Regions from separate parts of the Methylobacterium sp. ME121 genome, predicted to be linked through region 1. Evidence: predicted binding sites of a transcription regulator. Region 1 holds the regulator's gene; each other region holds the start of a gene.
The links. The regulator LexA, encoded in region 1, represses DNA repair genes until DNA is damaged. The targets are predictions, from matches to a motif close to TGTTCNNNNTGTGTTCNG.
Positions count from the first base shown of each region.

Region 2: the regulator LexA is predicted to act here: its motif matches at 3,737-3,754, upstream of ME121_RS13315 (LexA family protein).
Region 3: the regulator LexA is predicted to act here: its motif matches at 3,535-3,552, upstream of ME121_RS06765 (PA0069 family radical SAM protein).

Region 1 covers NZ_BBUX01000010.1:47,427-52,304, forward strand. The annotation lists gene ME121_RS09600 (hypothetical protein) at 1-407, shown strand, start outside; gene fae (formaldehyde-activating enzyme) at 447-986, opposite strand; gene ME121_RS09610 (NRAMP family divalent metal transporter) at 1,049-2,290, opposite strand; gene ME121_RS09615 (hypothetical protein) at 2,371-2,586, shown strand; gene ME121_RS09620 (hypothetical protein) at 2,605-3,054, opposite strand; gene lexA (transcriptional repressor LexA) at 3,304-4,032, shown strand; partial or broken gene ME121_RS09630 (ComEC/Rec2 family competence protein) at 4,026-4,878, opposite strand, start outside.
Region 2 covers NZ_BBUX01000016.1:103,751-108,628, forward strand. The annotation lists gene ME121_RS13300 (zinc-dependent alcohol dehydrogenase) at 1-866, shown strand, start outside; gene ME121_RS13305 (hypothetical protein) at 885-1,475, shown strand; gene ME121_RS13310 (Y-family DNA polymerase) at 1,942-3,270, opposite strand; gene ME121_RS13315 (LexA family protein) at 3,267-3,719, opposite strand; gene ME121_RS33625 (hypothetical protein) at 3,917-4,354, shown strand.
Region 3 covers NZ_BBUX01000006.1:2,999-7,876, forward strand. The annotation lists gene maiA (maleylacetoacetate isomerase) at 1-574, opposite strand, end outside; gene moaB (molybdenum cofactor biosynthesis protein B) at 730-1,287, shown strand; gene ME121_RS06755 (amino acid permease) at 1,295-2,743, opposite strand; gene ME121_RS06760 (hypothetical protein) at 2,893-3,423, opposite strand; gene ME121_RS06765 (PA0069 family radical SAM protein) at 3,581-4,696, shown strand.

The sequences.
Region 1 (4,878 bases):
TGGCGGAGGCCGCCCGGGCCGACAGCTGCGACGACCTCACCCGCCAGATCGCCGGCGCGATCGGCGGCCGGGTCGGCAAGCGCGCCGGCCCCAGCATCGACATCCGCGTGGCCGGCCCGATCAAGTTCGACGTCACCTGCCGGGCCGAGCCGATCGTGCAGGCGACCTCCGCCGAGCCGGCCCCCTCGGCGGCCTTCTTCCGCGACCTGTCGGTGGCCTCCGAGATCCTCGTCGGCGAGCCGGCCGCGACCGTCGAGCCGATCATCGCCAACGCCTACCGGACCGCGCTGGCGGAGCGGCGCAAGTCGTTCATCCAGCAGAACGGCTGGTCGGCCTCCTGCTACACCGACCCGGGCAGCAGCACGGTGCGCACCCTCTGCTCGGTGGGGCGCATCCCGCCGGGCTGAGGCTTACCTGAGCCGGCGGGATGCGGTCCGCGCGGCCGATCAGTACTCGATCACGCCGTCGAGCGCGTAGTGCTTCACGGTCTTCCGGTTGGCGATCAGCTCGTCCACCGTCGGCTCGCCCTTGAGGGCGCGGGCGATGGCGAGCTTCGTCGCCTCGTAGTTCGTCCGGTAGAGGTCCTTCTGGTCGAGGTTGTCGTCCTCCGCGCAGCGGGGATCGAGCCAGATCATGATGATCATGCACAGCTCGTCGAGCCCGTCCTTGGGCAGGATGCCCTCGATGATGCAGTCCACGATCGCGTCGCCGGTGGCGGCCTGGACCACGCCGCCGAGGAGTTCGACGTACTCGGCCGTGTGGATCGTGGCCTTGGTGGTCATCATCGTGGCCGGGCGCACCAACTGGTTGAGGTCGCGCACCACGAACATCCGCGTGTGGCCCTGGACCTGCCCCATCATCGACGCGAAGGCCTGACCCACCGGGCCGCGCACCGAGCCGATCAGCACCTCCGGCATGGCGTCGGTGTACTGGCCCTCGGCCGCCAGCACCGTGGCCTCGCCCGCGCGGAACCAGATCTCTTGCATGTTCGAACTCCACCTGATCGGAGCCCGCGGGAGACATCATCGGGGGCCCTGCGTCAATCGCGTCAGAGCAGGCCCACCCCGTCCAGGACGCCGACCATCGCGAAGGCGACGGTGAGGCCCGACACCGTGTAGACCAGCCACTTGTAGGCGCCCGCCACGCGCTGTCCCTCGGGCAGGGCCCGGGTGGCCAGGAGAATCAGCAGGCCGAGCGCCAGGGGAAGGAGCAGCGCGTTCATCACCTCCACGGCGATGTTGAGCGCCACGAGGTTCGGCACGAGCTGCACGGCGCCCGCCCCCGCCGCGACGGCGAGCGCGAAGGCGCCGTAGAAGGCCGGCGCCTCCCGGGGGGACTGCTCCAGGGAGTGGGGCCGGCCGGTCACGTCGCCGAACCCCCAGGCCAGCGCCAGGGCCACGACGTTGAGCGCCACGAAGGCCGCCGCGACGATGCCCACCCCGAACACCACCTGTCCGAGCCACGGCCCGAGGGCCGGCGTGAAGGCGCCCGCGAGGTCGCCGACGGTCTCCAGCCCCTTCGCGCTGCCCTGCCCGGCCTTGCCGATCGTGGCGGCGGCGGCGACGAGGATCGCGCCCATCACGCATTGCGAGATCACCGCGCCCACGAGCGTGTCGAGCCGCGAGCGCCGCGCGTGCTCCCAGCCCAGGCCCTTATCGACGATCGCCGACTGCTGGTAGAAGATCATCCACGGCATGATCACCGCGCCGATATTGGCGGCGATCAGCACCCGGAACTGACCGTCGCCCAGCGGCATGTGCCCGAAGGAGGCGACGATCTCGGACACGTTCGGCCGCGCCGCGGCGGCGAGCCCGACGAAGACCAGCTCGAACAGTCCGACCACGATCGCCACGACCTCCACGCGCCGGTAGCTCCCGGTGAGGACGAGCCCGAGGAGCAGGCAGGCCGGCAGGCCGAGGCTCACGAGCCGCGGCACCCCGAACAGGTCCCCGATGCCGGCGATGCCGGAGAATTCCGTGACGATGGCGCCGAGGCCGGCGACCACGAGGCCGCCGTACGAGATCCAGGCCCAGACCGGCCCGTACCGCTCCCGGATCAGCGCGCCGTGGCCGCGCCCGGTGGCGGTCCCGAGCCGCACCGTCAGCTCCTGGACGACGTACAGGATCGGCACCAGCAGGATCTGCAGGAGCAGCAGCGCGTAGCCCCAGCGCGCCCCGCTCTGGGCCGCCGTGATGAGGCTTCCGACATCGGTATCGGCCAGCATCACCACGAGTCCGGGGCCCGCGGCCTTGAGGTAAGCGGACAGGCGAGGCAGGGAAGCGCTGGGCACGGCTCGGGAACAGTCCCGCGCACGGGCGGTTCCGGCGGGCGCCTGCGGCGTTTTCCCGGGGCAGGCGGGAGGAGCGTGAGATGGCGGAGAGCACGGATCGGGGCTCCGGCTGGAGCCTGCAGGCGAGCGCCGTGCCCGACGGGGTGCGCCTGGAACTCGCCCTCGCCGACCTCGGCGGCGCGCCGGTGACCGCCGCGATCGTGCTCGACCGGGCCGAGGCCCGGGCCTTCGCCCGCGCCCTGCTCGCCGCCGCCGGGGACGCGGCTGAGCGGACCTTCCCGAAGCCGGGCGCCTGACGGCGCGCCGCCGGCCGGTCAGCGCACCCCGAGGCCGGGGTTGCGGCCCGGCAGGCGGGGGACCACCGTGCCGCGCTTCTCGATCGGCGCGTCGCACGCGTAGGCGAACTCGGTCTTCAGCGGATCGAACACGGTCTCGCCGGTGATCCGGCAATCCTCGCGCACGGTCTCGTCGAGATAGGCCCGGGCGGCGGTGCGGAAGCGCTTCACCCGGGTGGCGTCCGGCTCCGGATCGATCCGGACCTCGCTCAGATTGCAGCCGGTGTACTCGCGCAGGGCGTTGGAGACGATCAGCATCCGGCGCAGCTGCCGGTTGTCGTAGACCTCGTAGGGCTCCTTGCAGCCGATCGTCACGACCTGGGGGGTGAGCGCCACGTAGTTCCGCGAGATGTAGGAGAACCCGGTGGTGCAGCCGGCGAGGCCGAGGGCGGCGAGGCCGAGGGGCAGCAGAGCCGCGGGTCGTCGCATCCTCGTCATTCCAAGAGGGTCCCAGCCCGCGCCCCGGATCCGCCGCCTGCCCGGCGGGGCACCGCGGTGCATTGAAACGGCTCCGCTTGCGCCGTCAATGCGTTTCTCCGCCTTGTCCCGCGGGCGCGCCGCAGCGCGCCGAGCGTGGCGGTGCCGCTCTTGCGGAACACTTGCGGAACGTTTAACCTGTTCGTGATTTGTTTCGGAGACCGTCACGTGGCGGTCCGCCAAGCCGCGAGTCCCCCGTCGATGCTCACGCGCAAGCAGCTGGACCTCCTGCGATTCATCCAGAGCCGGATGCAGGAATGCGGCGTCCCGCCGTCGTTCGACGAGATGAAGGATGCCCTCGACCTCAAGTCGAAATCCGGCATCCACCGGCTGATCACGGCGCTGGAGGAGCGCGGCTTTCTCCGGCGCCTGCCGAATCGGGCGCGCGCCATCGAGGTGATCCGCATCCCCGAGAGCCTGACGCAGGCCGCGCCGGCGCCCCAGACCCCCGCCGAGCCGCGCCGCTTCACGCCGAGCGTGGTCGAGGGCGGCAAGTCCAAGCAGCCGCCGGCCCCGGCGAGCACGCGGATGATCGACGAGTCCGGCCGGGCCATCTCGATCCCCGTCATGGGCCGGATCGCGGCCGGTACGCCCGTCTCGGCGATCCAGAACCAGAGCCACGCCATCACCCTGTCGCCGGACTTCGTGGCCGGCGGCGAGCACTACGCCCTCGAGGTGCGCGGCGACTCGATGGTCGAGGCCGGGATCCTGGACGGCGACCTCGTGGTCATCCGCAAGCAGGACACCGCCAATACCGGCGACATCATCGTGGCGCTGATCGACGACGAGGAGGCGACGCTCAAGCGCCTGCGCCGCCGCGGCTCCTCGATCGCCCTGGAGGCCGCCAACCCGGCCTACGAGACCCGCGTGCTCGGGCCCGACCGGGTCCGGATCCAGGGCCGCCTCGTCAGCCTCGTCCGCCGCTACTGAAGCGGCTCGGCCGGCGCGTCGCCGGGAGCGAGGTCTCCGCCCGGCGCGGCGGCCCCGTCCTCCGCGGCGCGGTCGCCCGGCTCCGCGGTGACCGGCCGCGGCGGTCCCGGATCGCGTCCCGGATCGCGTCCCGGGGCCGGCCGCCAGGGCACGGCGCGCCCGTCGTCCCGGGCGAAGCGCGCGGCGAAGCCGTCGCCGTCGGTCCGGAGGGCCACGGCGCCGCGGGCGGCGAGGACTTGCCGATCGATCACCAGGGGGCCCGTGCAGGTCGGCGGCGCCGCGAGGAAGGTGATCAGCACCGCGGCGCGGGCGCAATCCTCCGGGAAGGCCCGCCTGTCCCGGACGAGGGCGACCGCCCGCCCGTCCGGCAGCCGGGCGGTGCAGCCGAGCCGGTCGCAGCGCCCGCTGCCCGACCGGACGATGAGCGCCGCGGGCCGCCGCCCGTCACCGTCCGCCTTCAGCCACTGCTCGAGGACGAAGCCGGAGGGGCTTCCGAGGGCCGCGAGCCGCCCGTCCGGACCCCGCACCGCCGCTCCCGCGCCCTGCCGGTCGACGTAGAGGTCGTAGCGGTCGGGCCGGGCCGCGAGGACGAGGCCGAGCAGGACCGGCGGCACGGCGAGCCAGCGCAGGCGGGAGGCCGGCAGCGTCGCCAGCAGCAGGCCCGCGGTCAGCAGGGTCAGCGCTGCGGCGCCGAAGGCCGGCAGCACCAGGCTCGCCCGCTCGAACCCGGCGATCCAGTCCGAGATCGCCAGCATGCCGGCCACCGCCTGCCCCATCAGCCACCAGACCGGCCGGTCGAGGGCGAAGGGATAGGCGAGGCAGCCGATTACCGCGGCGGGCATCACC
Region 2 (4,878 bases), on a different contig from region 1:
TTTGTCAGCGGAGCAACCGCAAGAAGCACCTCGCCGACAAGGTCTTCGGCCACACCACGGCGGGCCTGTTCGGGTACTCGCATCTTACCGGCGGCTATCCAGGCGGCCAGGCCGAGTATCTGCGCGTGCCGTTCGCCGACGCGACGGTCCAGAAGGTGCCCGAGGGCATCCCTGACGAGAAGCTTCTCTTCCTCTCGGACATCTTCCCGACCGGCTGGCAGGCGGCCGTACAGGCCGACATCCAGCCCACCGACACCGTGGCGATCTGGGGCTGCGGGCCTGTCGGCCAGATGACGATCCGCTCGGCCATTCTGCTGGGCGCCGAGCAGGTCATCGCGATCGACCACCTGCCGGAGCGGCTGGAGATGGCCGAGGCCGGGGGCGCCATCACCATCAACTTCGACGAGGAGAACGTCGTCGAGCGCCTCAACGAGCTGACCGGGGGCGAGGGTCCCGAGAAGTGCATCGACTGCATCGGCATGGAGAGCCACGTCACACCTTCCCTGCCGGACACGGTCTATGACCGGGCCAAGCAGATCCTCCTCGCCGAGAGCGACCGGCCGCATGTGCTGCGCGAGATGATCTACGTGTGCCGACCGGGCGGCTTGATCTCGATCCCGGGCGTCTACGGCGGCTTGGTCGACAAGATCCCGATGGGCGCGGCGATGAATAAAGGCCTGACGTTCCGCATGGGACAGACCCACGTCCAGCGCTGGACCGGCGATCTCCTGCGGCGGATCGAGGAGGAGCAGATCGACCCCTCCTTCGTCATCACGCACGAGGTGCCGCTCGATCAAGGACCCGAGATGTACCGGACGTTCCGGGACAAGCAGGACAGCTGCATCAAGGTCGTTCTCAAACCCTGACCCTTCGCGAGGAAGATCATGACGAACATTACGAGCTTCTCGAACATCACGCGGTCAGAGGGCGATCCGAAGGTGCTTCGATCCGGGCCGAGTTCGCGCGGCGTGCCGGACAGCCTCGCGAAGGGGCTGGGCTGGTTCAGCCTCGGGCTGGGTCTCACGGAACTCCTGGCGCCCGGGCGGATCACGCGCGCGCTGGGGATGGAGGGCAAGGAGGCCTTGGTGCGCGTCTACGGTGCCCGGGAGATCGGCAGCGGCATCCTCTCGCTGTCGGTCGACAAGAACGTCGGGCTCTGGAGCCGGGTCGCGGGCGATGGCCTCGACATCGCGACCGTATTGACGGCGCTGCGGCCGGACAACCCGAAGCGCGGCAATGTCGCCATTGCCCTGGCGCTGCTGGTCGGTATCACGGCGGTTGACCTGATCGACGCGCAGACCAGCACGGCGCGGCACAGCCGCGCGGTGGGCCGCAAACGCTCCTACCGGGATCGCAGCGGATTTCCGCGCGGCGTCCAGGCATCCCGCGGTGCCGCCCGGGACTTCAAGACACCGTCCGACCTTCGACACGCCCCAGCTCTCGCCGCGGTGTCGAAGAAGACGACTGCAGCTTGAGGCAGGGCTGTCCGGAGCAGAGCCCCTTTACCTGGGCGGCTGACCGCGTCGCGTGAGCGAGCCGGCACCGTCCAGATTGGCCTCGATGAGCCGAATTGTTTGTGCTCTTCCTGAGCTGGGCGGCTCACGGGCGTATCGCCCACCAACCATCTATACGCGTGCAGCTGTACCCGGGCCCATTTTTCGGTTGTCGCAAATCTACGATGGCATGTCGCGTGGTGCGGTTATGCGGTTGTGGATGAAAATCCATTTATGTCTGCTTTCAGGAACTCACCCCTCGACGAATCAGCGACGGGAACGGGTGCGAAGCTGAATGTCCGATCTTGCGCGCGATGACGCTTCGGCGTGACGCGGTCCGGCCGAAAGCGGCCTGTCCGCTTCGGGGAAAGAGCGCCGGAATAACGGACGGCCTCCTACCGACCCAACCTATCCACCTCAGCGGTCACCCACGCACTGCGGAAGCCGTTCACGCATGGGCGACCGGCAGTTCGCCGACCCGTGTCGTGTAGCGCGGCGTGCGCATCTCGAACTTCGTGGTCCAGTCGCGCCGGTTCACGAGCCCGGCCCGCGCCGGCACGACGGCGCCGCGGCCCCAGCGCGCGTTGCACGCGTCCATCGCCGCCATCAGCGGTCCGGATCGCGCCCGGTCCAACGTGCCGATCAGAGCCCGCGGGCTGTGCGACAGCGTCACGAGGTCGTTCGTCACGATCCCGGCCTTCGAGTACCGCCACGGCCGCTCGCCCGGCTCGCGCCAGGTCCGCGCCACCCCGTGCCGCGCCGCCTTGATCAGCGCCAGCGTGTCGGAGCTGTGCTCCGGCAGCTGCACCGTCGTCGAGACCGAGCGCATCGGCTCGTCCCGGTCGTGCTCGCTCGTGTGGTAGAAGACCGTGACGTGATCGGTGCCCAGCCCCTCGCGCCGCAGCTTCTCTCCGAGCCGTGTCGCGTGCGCCGCCACCGCCTCCTCCAGCACCGCCCGCTCGGTGATCCGGCTGGAGAACGAGCGCGTCACCGCGCAGCCCTTGCGCCGCGCCGGCACCAGCTCCAGCGGCAGGCAGGCCGCGCCGCGCAGCTCGTAGATGATCCGCTCGCCCACCACGGTCAGGCCTTTGCGCACCGGCCGCGGGTCGAGGTCGCGCAGGTCCGCCACGCTCTCGACGCCCATCGCCCGGAGCTTGGCGAGCGAGGCCCGGCCGATGCCCCAGACCTCGCCGACGTCGATCCGGCACAGCCAGTGCGCGTAGGCCGCCGGGTCGGTCAGGTCGCACACGCCGCCGAGAACCGGAACGCTCTTGGCGATGTGGTTGGCGAGCTTGGCCAGCGTCTTGGTCGGGCCGATGCCGACGCAGGTCGGGATCCCGGTCCAGGCCCGCACCGTGGCGCGCAGGTCGCGCGCGAGCTCGACCCGCAAGCCCGGCGCCACGTCCGACAGGTTCAGGAAGCTCTCGTCGATGGAGTAGATCTCCACCTGCGGGCTGAATTGCCGGTACACCGCGTTGGTCCGCCCCGACATGTCGCCGTAGAGGGTGTAGTTCGACGAGAACACCCGCACGCCCCGTGCCCGGCACAGGTCGCGGATCTTGAAGTACGGGTCGCCCATCTTGATGCCGAGCGCCTTGGCTTCGCTGGTCCGGGCGATGGCGCAGCCGTCGTTGTTCGAGAGCACGATCACCGGGACAGTGGCGAGCTTCGGGTCGAACACGCGCTCGCACGCGCAGTAGAAGCTGTTGCCGTCGATCAGCGCCACGGCGCGGCCGCCGCCGATCCGGTCGCGCCGGCGGGCTTCCAGCGTGCTCACAAGAGCTGCCCGCGGGCGACATGCCAGCGGATCGAGAAGCGCACCACGCCCCAGATCACGCCCTCGCCGAGCTCGTCGACCGCGAAGGCGGGCAGGTCCGGATTGCAGAAGGCGAGGCGGGCGACGTTGCCGTCGATCACGAGGCGCTTGCAACTCATCTGGCCGTCGACGGCCGCGACGACGATGCTGCCGTGGCCCGCCTTGAGGCTGCGATCGACGCAGGCGAGGTCGCGGTCGTAGATGCCGGCCCCTTCCATCGACGAACCGCTGATTCGCCACAGGAAGGTGGCGGGCGGGTTCGGCACGAGCCAGCGGGGCAGTTCGAGCGCGCCCTCGAGGAAGTCATCGGCGGGCGACGGGAAGCCGGCGCACAGGGCTTGGCCGATCAGCGGCACGCGGACGGCGTCCGGGCTCCCAACCAGCAGTCCGTCGATCCGGTTGAGGTGCACCCGTGGCTCCGCCGTTCTGGAACGAATGCGGAACAAATCCCATGCGCGGGCTCGGTTCAATCTGCGGGCGAGATGTTTCTTTCCGGCCGGTGGACGAATGTGAACTCGGATCGAAAACGCCTGCTTGGGCTGGATCTTAAGCGGCTCGCGCGGTCGGCGAAGAGCGTTCGGCAGGTCTGGACAGGTGAGGGTCGACGATGGCGAGGACGACGGCGTTCGTGGTGCAGCGCTTCGAGGTGCATCGGAAGCGGCTGCGCCCGGCCCGGCAGGAGCCGGCGCAGACCGAGAGCGGGGCGGTGAAGAAGGCGGAGAACATGGCCAAGCGGATGCCGGGCGCGGCGGCGCCGAAGGTCTTGGCCGACGAGACCGTCGGGCCGGACGTCATCACGATCATCGCCAATGGGGCGAGATCCCGAAGATCTCGCCGCGAGCTTGCAGGGTGGCTGACCATCGGTGATGTCGGCGTCATGCGGGCTGACGAGCTTGCCGTTGCCGGCCGCGAGCTTCTGATTGCCAGCGCCAAGCGACACATCGCCCAAGGTGAGGTCGAGCGGCGTAGGAGAGGGGCGCCGGCCGAGACCTATAGCCGGCTGCCCGACGTCGGCGACGTGAGCCCATCGCCAGCCTGCACGTAGATTACAGGGTATTCTCGTGCGATGAGAGTGCGCGGGCGAACTTGAGTAGCTTCTGGCGGTCCCGGCGGTCTTCTAACCCGTACCAGAGCTGCAGCAGCTCACATGCTTCACTGGACTCAATCCCATGGGCTTCACCGCTCAGAAACGCATGAGGCGAAACGCCAACTGCGGATGCAATGCGGCTGAGAAGCTCCCTGCTTCGAGCGATGCTCGAAAAGAGCTGCCCTGCATCACTCATGATCGCCAACGTCGAAGCCCGCAACGGGAAAGCGTGCTGTGGTCCTGAATGATTGGCGTCAGGGTCTCTCGGAGCAGAGCCATGGAACCCCATCTGAGACCGAGCGGACCGGGGCGCCTGAAACGGCGGCCAACAAGAAGCTCGAGCCTCTTGTAATCGCTTCGCACATGCCCACATCAGCTCAGTTGCTGCGGGCGCACTGTGAAGTGCCTGCCGAGAGTGTTGAGGCTCTTGGATCCGCGGTGGCACCCGCCATATCCTGTTCATCAGCCGGCGTGCGAAAGCA
Region 3 (4,878 bases), on a different contig from region 1:
CGATTCGCGCGACCGTCGGGTAGGCCGCCGTGTCGATGCCGAAGATGCCCGTCCCGACCCAGAGGCTGACTAGGCAGAGGTCGGCGTGGCTCACCGAATCGCCCTGGCAGAACCGGCCCGTTCCCGGCTCGGTGGCGAGGCGCGTCTCCAGGGTCCGGAGGCCGGTCTCGAAGGCGTTGCGCAGGAAATCCAGCATGCGCTCCCGGGGCAGGCCGTAATGCTCCATCAGGAAGGTGCGCACCCGGGGCACGTAGAGCGGGTGGGTGTCGCACGCGACCACCTGCGCCAGCGAGCGGGCCCGGGCCCGCGCCCGGGGCTCCTCGGGCAGGAGGCGGACGCCGTCCCGCGTCTCCTCCAGGTAGTCGAGGATCGCCAGCGACTGGGTGAGCGGCGGGCCGTCGCCGTCGAACAGCGCCGGCACCGCGCCCTGTGGGTTGATCCTGCGGAACTCCGGCTTGTGCTGGTCGCCCGCGTCGAGGTCGATGAAGGTCTCCTCGTACGCGATGCCCTTCAGCTTCAGGGCGATCCGCACCCGGAAAGCCGCGGCCGAGCGCCAGTTGCCGTACATGTGCATGGGTGAGCGATCTCCGACGGGGCCGGACGAGCACAGCCGAGTTTGCGGCGGGCCGCAAGGGGGGGCGCGGGGGGGGCGCGGGCGCGGCGGCCCCCGGGGGCGACAAGCGGTCCCGCCGGGCCCATATCGGTCTCCCGCACCGGAGAGCCCGCACGATGGCCGATCAGACCGACGCCCGCCGCTTCATTCCCCTGAACATCGCGGTCCTGACCGTCTCCGACACGCGCCGTCCGGAGGACGACCGCTCGGGCGACACCCTGACCCAGCGCCTCACCGAGGCGGGGCACAGTCTGGCGGCCCGGTCCATCGTTCCGGACGAGATCCCGGCGATCCGCGAGCGGGTGGAGGCGTGGCTGCGCGATCCCGGCGTCGACGTGGTGATCACCACCGGCGGGACCGGCTTCACCGGCCGCGACGTCACCCCCGAGGCGCTGGAGCCGCTGTTCGAGAAGCGCATGGACGGCTTCTCGGCCGTGTTCCACCGGATCTCGTACGACAAGATCGGCACCTCGACCCTGCAATCCCGCGCCACCGCGGGGGTCGCGCGGGCGACCTACGTGTTCGTGCTGCCGGGCTCGCCCGGCGCCTGCCGCGACGCCTGGGACGGGATCCTGGCCCAGCAGCTCGACTACCGGCACCGGCCCTGCAACTTCGTCGAGATCATGCCGCGCCTCGACGAGCACCTGCGGCGCGGCGCGAGCCTCACCGTGTGAGGCGGCGCTAGGCCAGATTCCCCTCCTTGCGGCGCAGGACAGAGTGCTTGCGGCCGTAGAAGAAGTACACGACGAGGCCGATCGCCATCCAGATCACCAGCCGCAGCCACGTGTCGAGGGGCAGGCCGATCATCAGGAGCAGGCAGGACAGGATGCCCAGGATCGGCACGACCGGCACGGCGGGCGCCCGGAACGGCCGCTTCATGTGGCGCTCGGCGCGCCGCAGGTAGAGCACCGAGCCGCAGACGAGGATGAAGGCGGCGAGCGTGCCGATGCTGACCATCTCGCCGAGGATGTGGATCGGCACCAGGGCCGCCACCACGGCGACCGCGGCCCCGATGAGCGCCTGGCTGCGATACGGCGTCTGGTAGGTCGGGTGGACGTGGGAGAACATCTTCGGCAGCAGGCCGTCCTGGGCCATGGTGAAGAAGATCCGGCTCTGGCCGTAGAGCAGGACGAGGATCACCGTGGTCAGCCCGGTCAGCGCCCCGAGCTTGATCAGGAGGGCGAACCAGCCGATGCCGATCACGTCGACGCCCTTGGCGATCGGGTCCGGGACGTTCAGCTCCTTGTAGGGCACGAGCCCGGTGAGCACGGCGGCGACGAGCACGTACAGGATCGTGCAGACCGCCAGCGAGCCCAGGATGCCGATCGGCATGTCCTTCTGGGGTCTGCGCGCCTCCTGGGCGGCGGTCGAGACCGCGTCGAAGCCGATGAACGCGAAGAACACCACGCCCGCGCCGCGCAGGACGCCGCTGGTGCCGAAATGTCCGAAGGTCCCGTCGTTCTCGGGGATCAGCGGGCTCCAGTTCGCGGCGTTCACATGGCTCCAGCCGAGAACGATGAAGGCGATCACGACGGTGAGCTTCACCGCGACCATGACGTTGTTGAAGCGCGCCGATTCCTTCGTGCCCCGCATCAGCAGGATCGTGATCAGCGCCACGATCAGCACGGCCGGCAGGTTGAACAGGGCGGTCCCGCCGCCCTCGATCGGCGTGCCCGGCGCGTTGGCGAACTGCGCGGGGATCACGATGCCGACACTCTTGAGGATGCTGGTCATGTAGCCCGACCAGCCGACCGCCACGGTGGCGGCGCCCATGGCGTATTCGAGGATCAGGTCCCAGCCGATCAGCCACGCGAAGAACTCGCCGAGCGTCGCGTAGGTGTAGGTGTAGCTCGAGCCGGCGACCGGGATCAGCGCGGCCATCTCGGAGTAGCAGAGGCCGACGAAGGCGCAGGCGATGCCGCCGAGCACGAAGGACAGCATGATCCCCGGCCCGGCATACTGGGCCGCGGCGGTGCCGGTGAGGACGAAGATGCCGGCGCCGATGATCGCCCCGATACCCATCGCGGTGATCGAGAGGGCGCCGAGCGACTTCGAGAGCTGCTGCTCGCCCTCGCCGCTCTCGACGATGTCGTCGACCGACTTCCGCCCCATCAGGCCCGACGAATCCATGGCACCATCCTTCCAAGTCGGGGAGATTCAGCGCGCGTCGACACGGCCGGAGGCGGCGCCGTTTCTGCCGCGCTTCCAGAGTTGTAGCGGCGAATCGACCGACAACAACGTGAGCCGGCGCAAGATTCGCACGGTCGCGATTCTTCCGGTCAGGCGCGCTCGATCCGGGCGATCAGCGGCCTGACCTTGAGGCGGCCCGCGAACGCGCCCTCGGCCCGCAGGGCCTCGCGCCGGACGACGTCGCCGGCCCGGGCCTGCCGGGCGCCGGCGACGGTCTCCGCGCGCCTGACGAGGCGGCCGAGCCAACCCCCGGCCGGGCGGTGCAGGCGGCCGAGCGCCGTCTCCGGCCGCGCCGTCCCGACGAAGCGGTCGAGGGTGCGGATCCAGCCCTCGGCCGGGACGTCGCCCGCCTCCAGGCACAGGATCCAGTCCCGCCGGGCCGCGACGGCGCCCGCCGCGTAGGGATTGCCGCCCCGGTGCAGCACGAGGGTCGCACCCGTGGCCTCCGCGACGGCCGCCACGGCCTCGCTCTCGCGGCCCGCGACGATCACCGCGTCGCCGACGAGGCCGCCGGCCACGCCGGAGACGAGCACGCTGAGCGTGTCGGCCAGGCGATCGATCGCGTCCGGCTCGGCCGGGTCGGCCAGATAGGTCACGGCGGAGAGCATGAGCGCGCGCATAGACGATTCTGCGGCGCCGTAAACTGCCCTGCCGTCTCCGCGCGGACGCGCCGCTGCCCGGACGGGCCGCGGAGCCGGATTTGCCTGAAAAAGAGGCGATCGCCGGCGGTTTGTTCGTTGTATGTTCCGATCCGTTTCCGGAGTGGGGCGAGTCGGGATGGTGGACACGCGCGACGGAACCGCGTCCGGGACCGTGACGCGACTCGGCACGAGCGCCGCGGATCCGGCCGCCCGGCGCGGGCGCGGCGCGACGGCCAACCCGACCGGCCGGTACGAATCCGCCCGGCGCGAGGCGTTCCACGACGGGACCTGGACGGCGGACCCTCCGGCGCCCCTGCGCACGCAGGTCACGCCGGAGCGGTCCGCCCGGATCATCGCGCGCAACGGCTCGCCCGACATCCCGTTCGATCGGTCGATCAACCCGTACCGGGGCTGCGAGCACGGCTGCATCTACTGCTACGCGCGCCCCACCCATGCCTGGCTCGGCCTTTCGCCGGGGCTCGATTTCGAGTCGCGGATCTTCACCAAGCCGGACGCCGCCCGGCTCCTCGCCCGCGAGATCGCCGCGCCGGGCTACCGGCCAGAGACGATCGCCCTCGGCACCGCCACGGATCCCTATCAGCCGGTCGAGCGGGAGCACCGGCTCACCCGCGGGGTGCTGGAGGTGCTGCGAGAGGCCCGCCATCCCGTCAGCATCACCACCAAGTCGGACCTCGTGCTGCGCGACCTCGACCTTCTGGCCGAGATGGCGGCGGACGACCTCGTGCTGGCGGCGATCTCGCTGCCGACGCTGGATCCGGACCTCGCCCGCCGCCTCGACCCGCGGGCGCCGCGGCCGGACAAGCGGCTCGCGGCGATGCGGGCGCTGAGCGCGGCGGGAGTGCCCGTCATGGTCAACGTCTCGCCGATCATCCCCGGCCTGACCGATCACGAGATCGAGTCGATCCTGGACGAGGCGCGCGCGCACGGGGCGAGCCGCATCGGCCACGCGCTGCTGCGCCTCCCCGGCGAAGTCGCCGACCTCGTGGCCGACTGGTTCGCCGAGCACTATCCGGAGCGCCGGGCGCGGGCCTTCGCACTCCTGCGGGACGCCCGGGGCGGGCGCGAGAACGACCCGCGCTTCGGCCACCGCTTCCGCGGGGAGGGGGCCTACGCGGCGATGATCGGCCAGCGGGTCCGACTCGCCGGCACCCGTCTCGGCTTCGCCTTCGGACGGATGGATCTGAACCGCGACGCGTTCCGCAAGCCCGGCTCGCAGCTTGTGCTGCTCTGAAACGCGACCGACGCGGTGTAGCCCGCGCGCGAGGCGGCGGATCTGCCCGATCACCATATCTCCTCGATAAATTCAGTAGTTGTTCCATGATCGTCGTCAATATATTAAATACAAGTTATATTTGTTCCGCGGTTGTGAATGTTTTTTATAGCGTGATATTCTATGACGCTCAACCTAGGAAC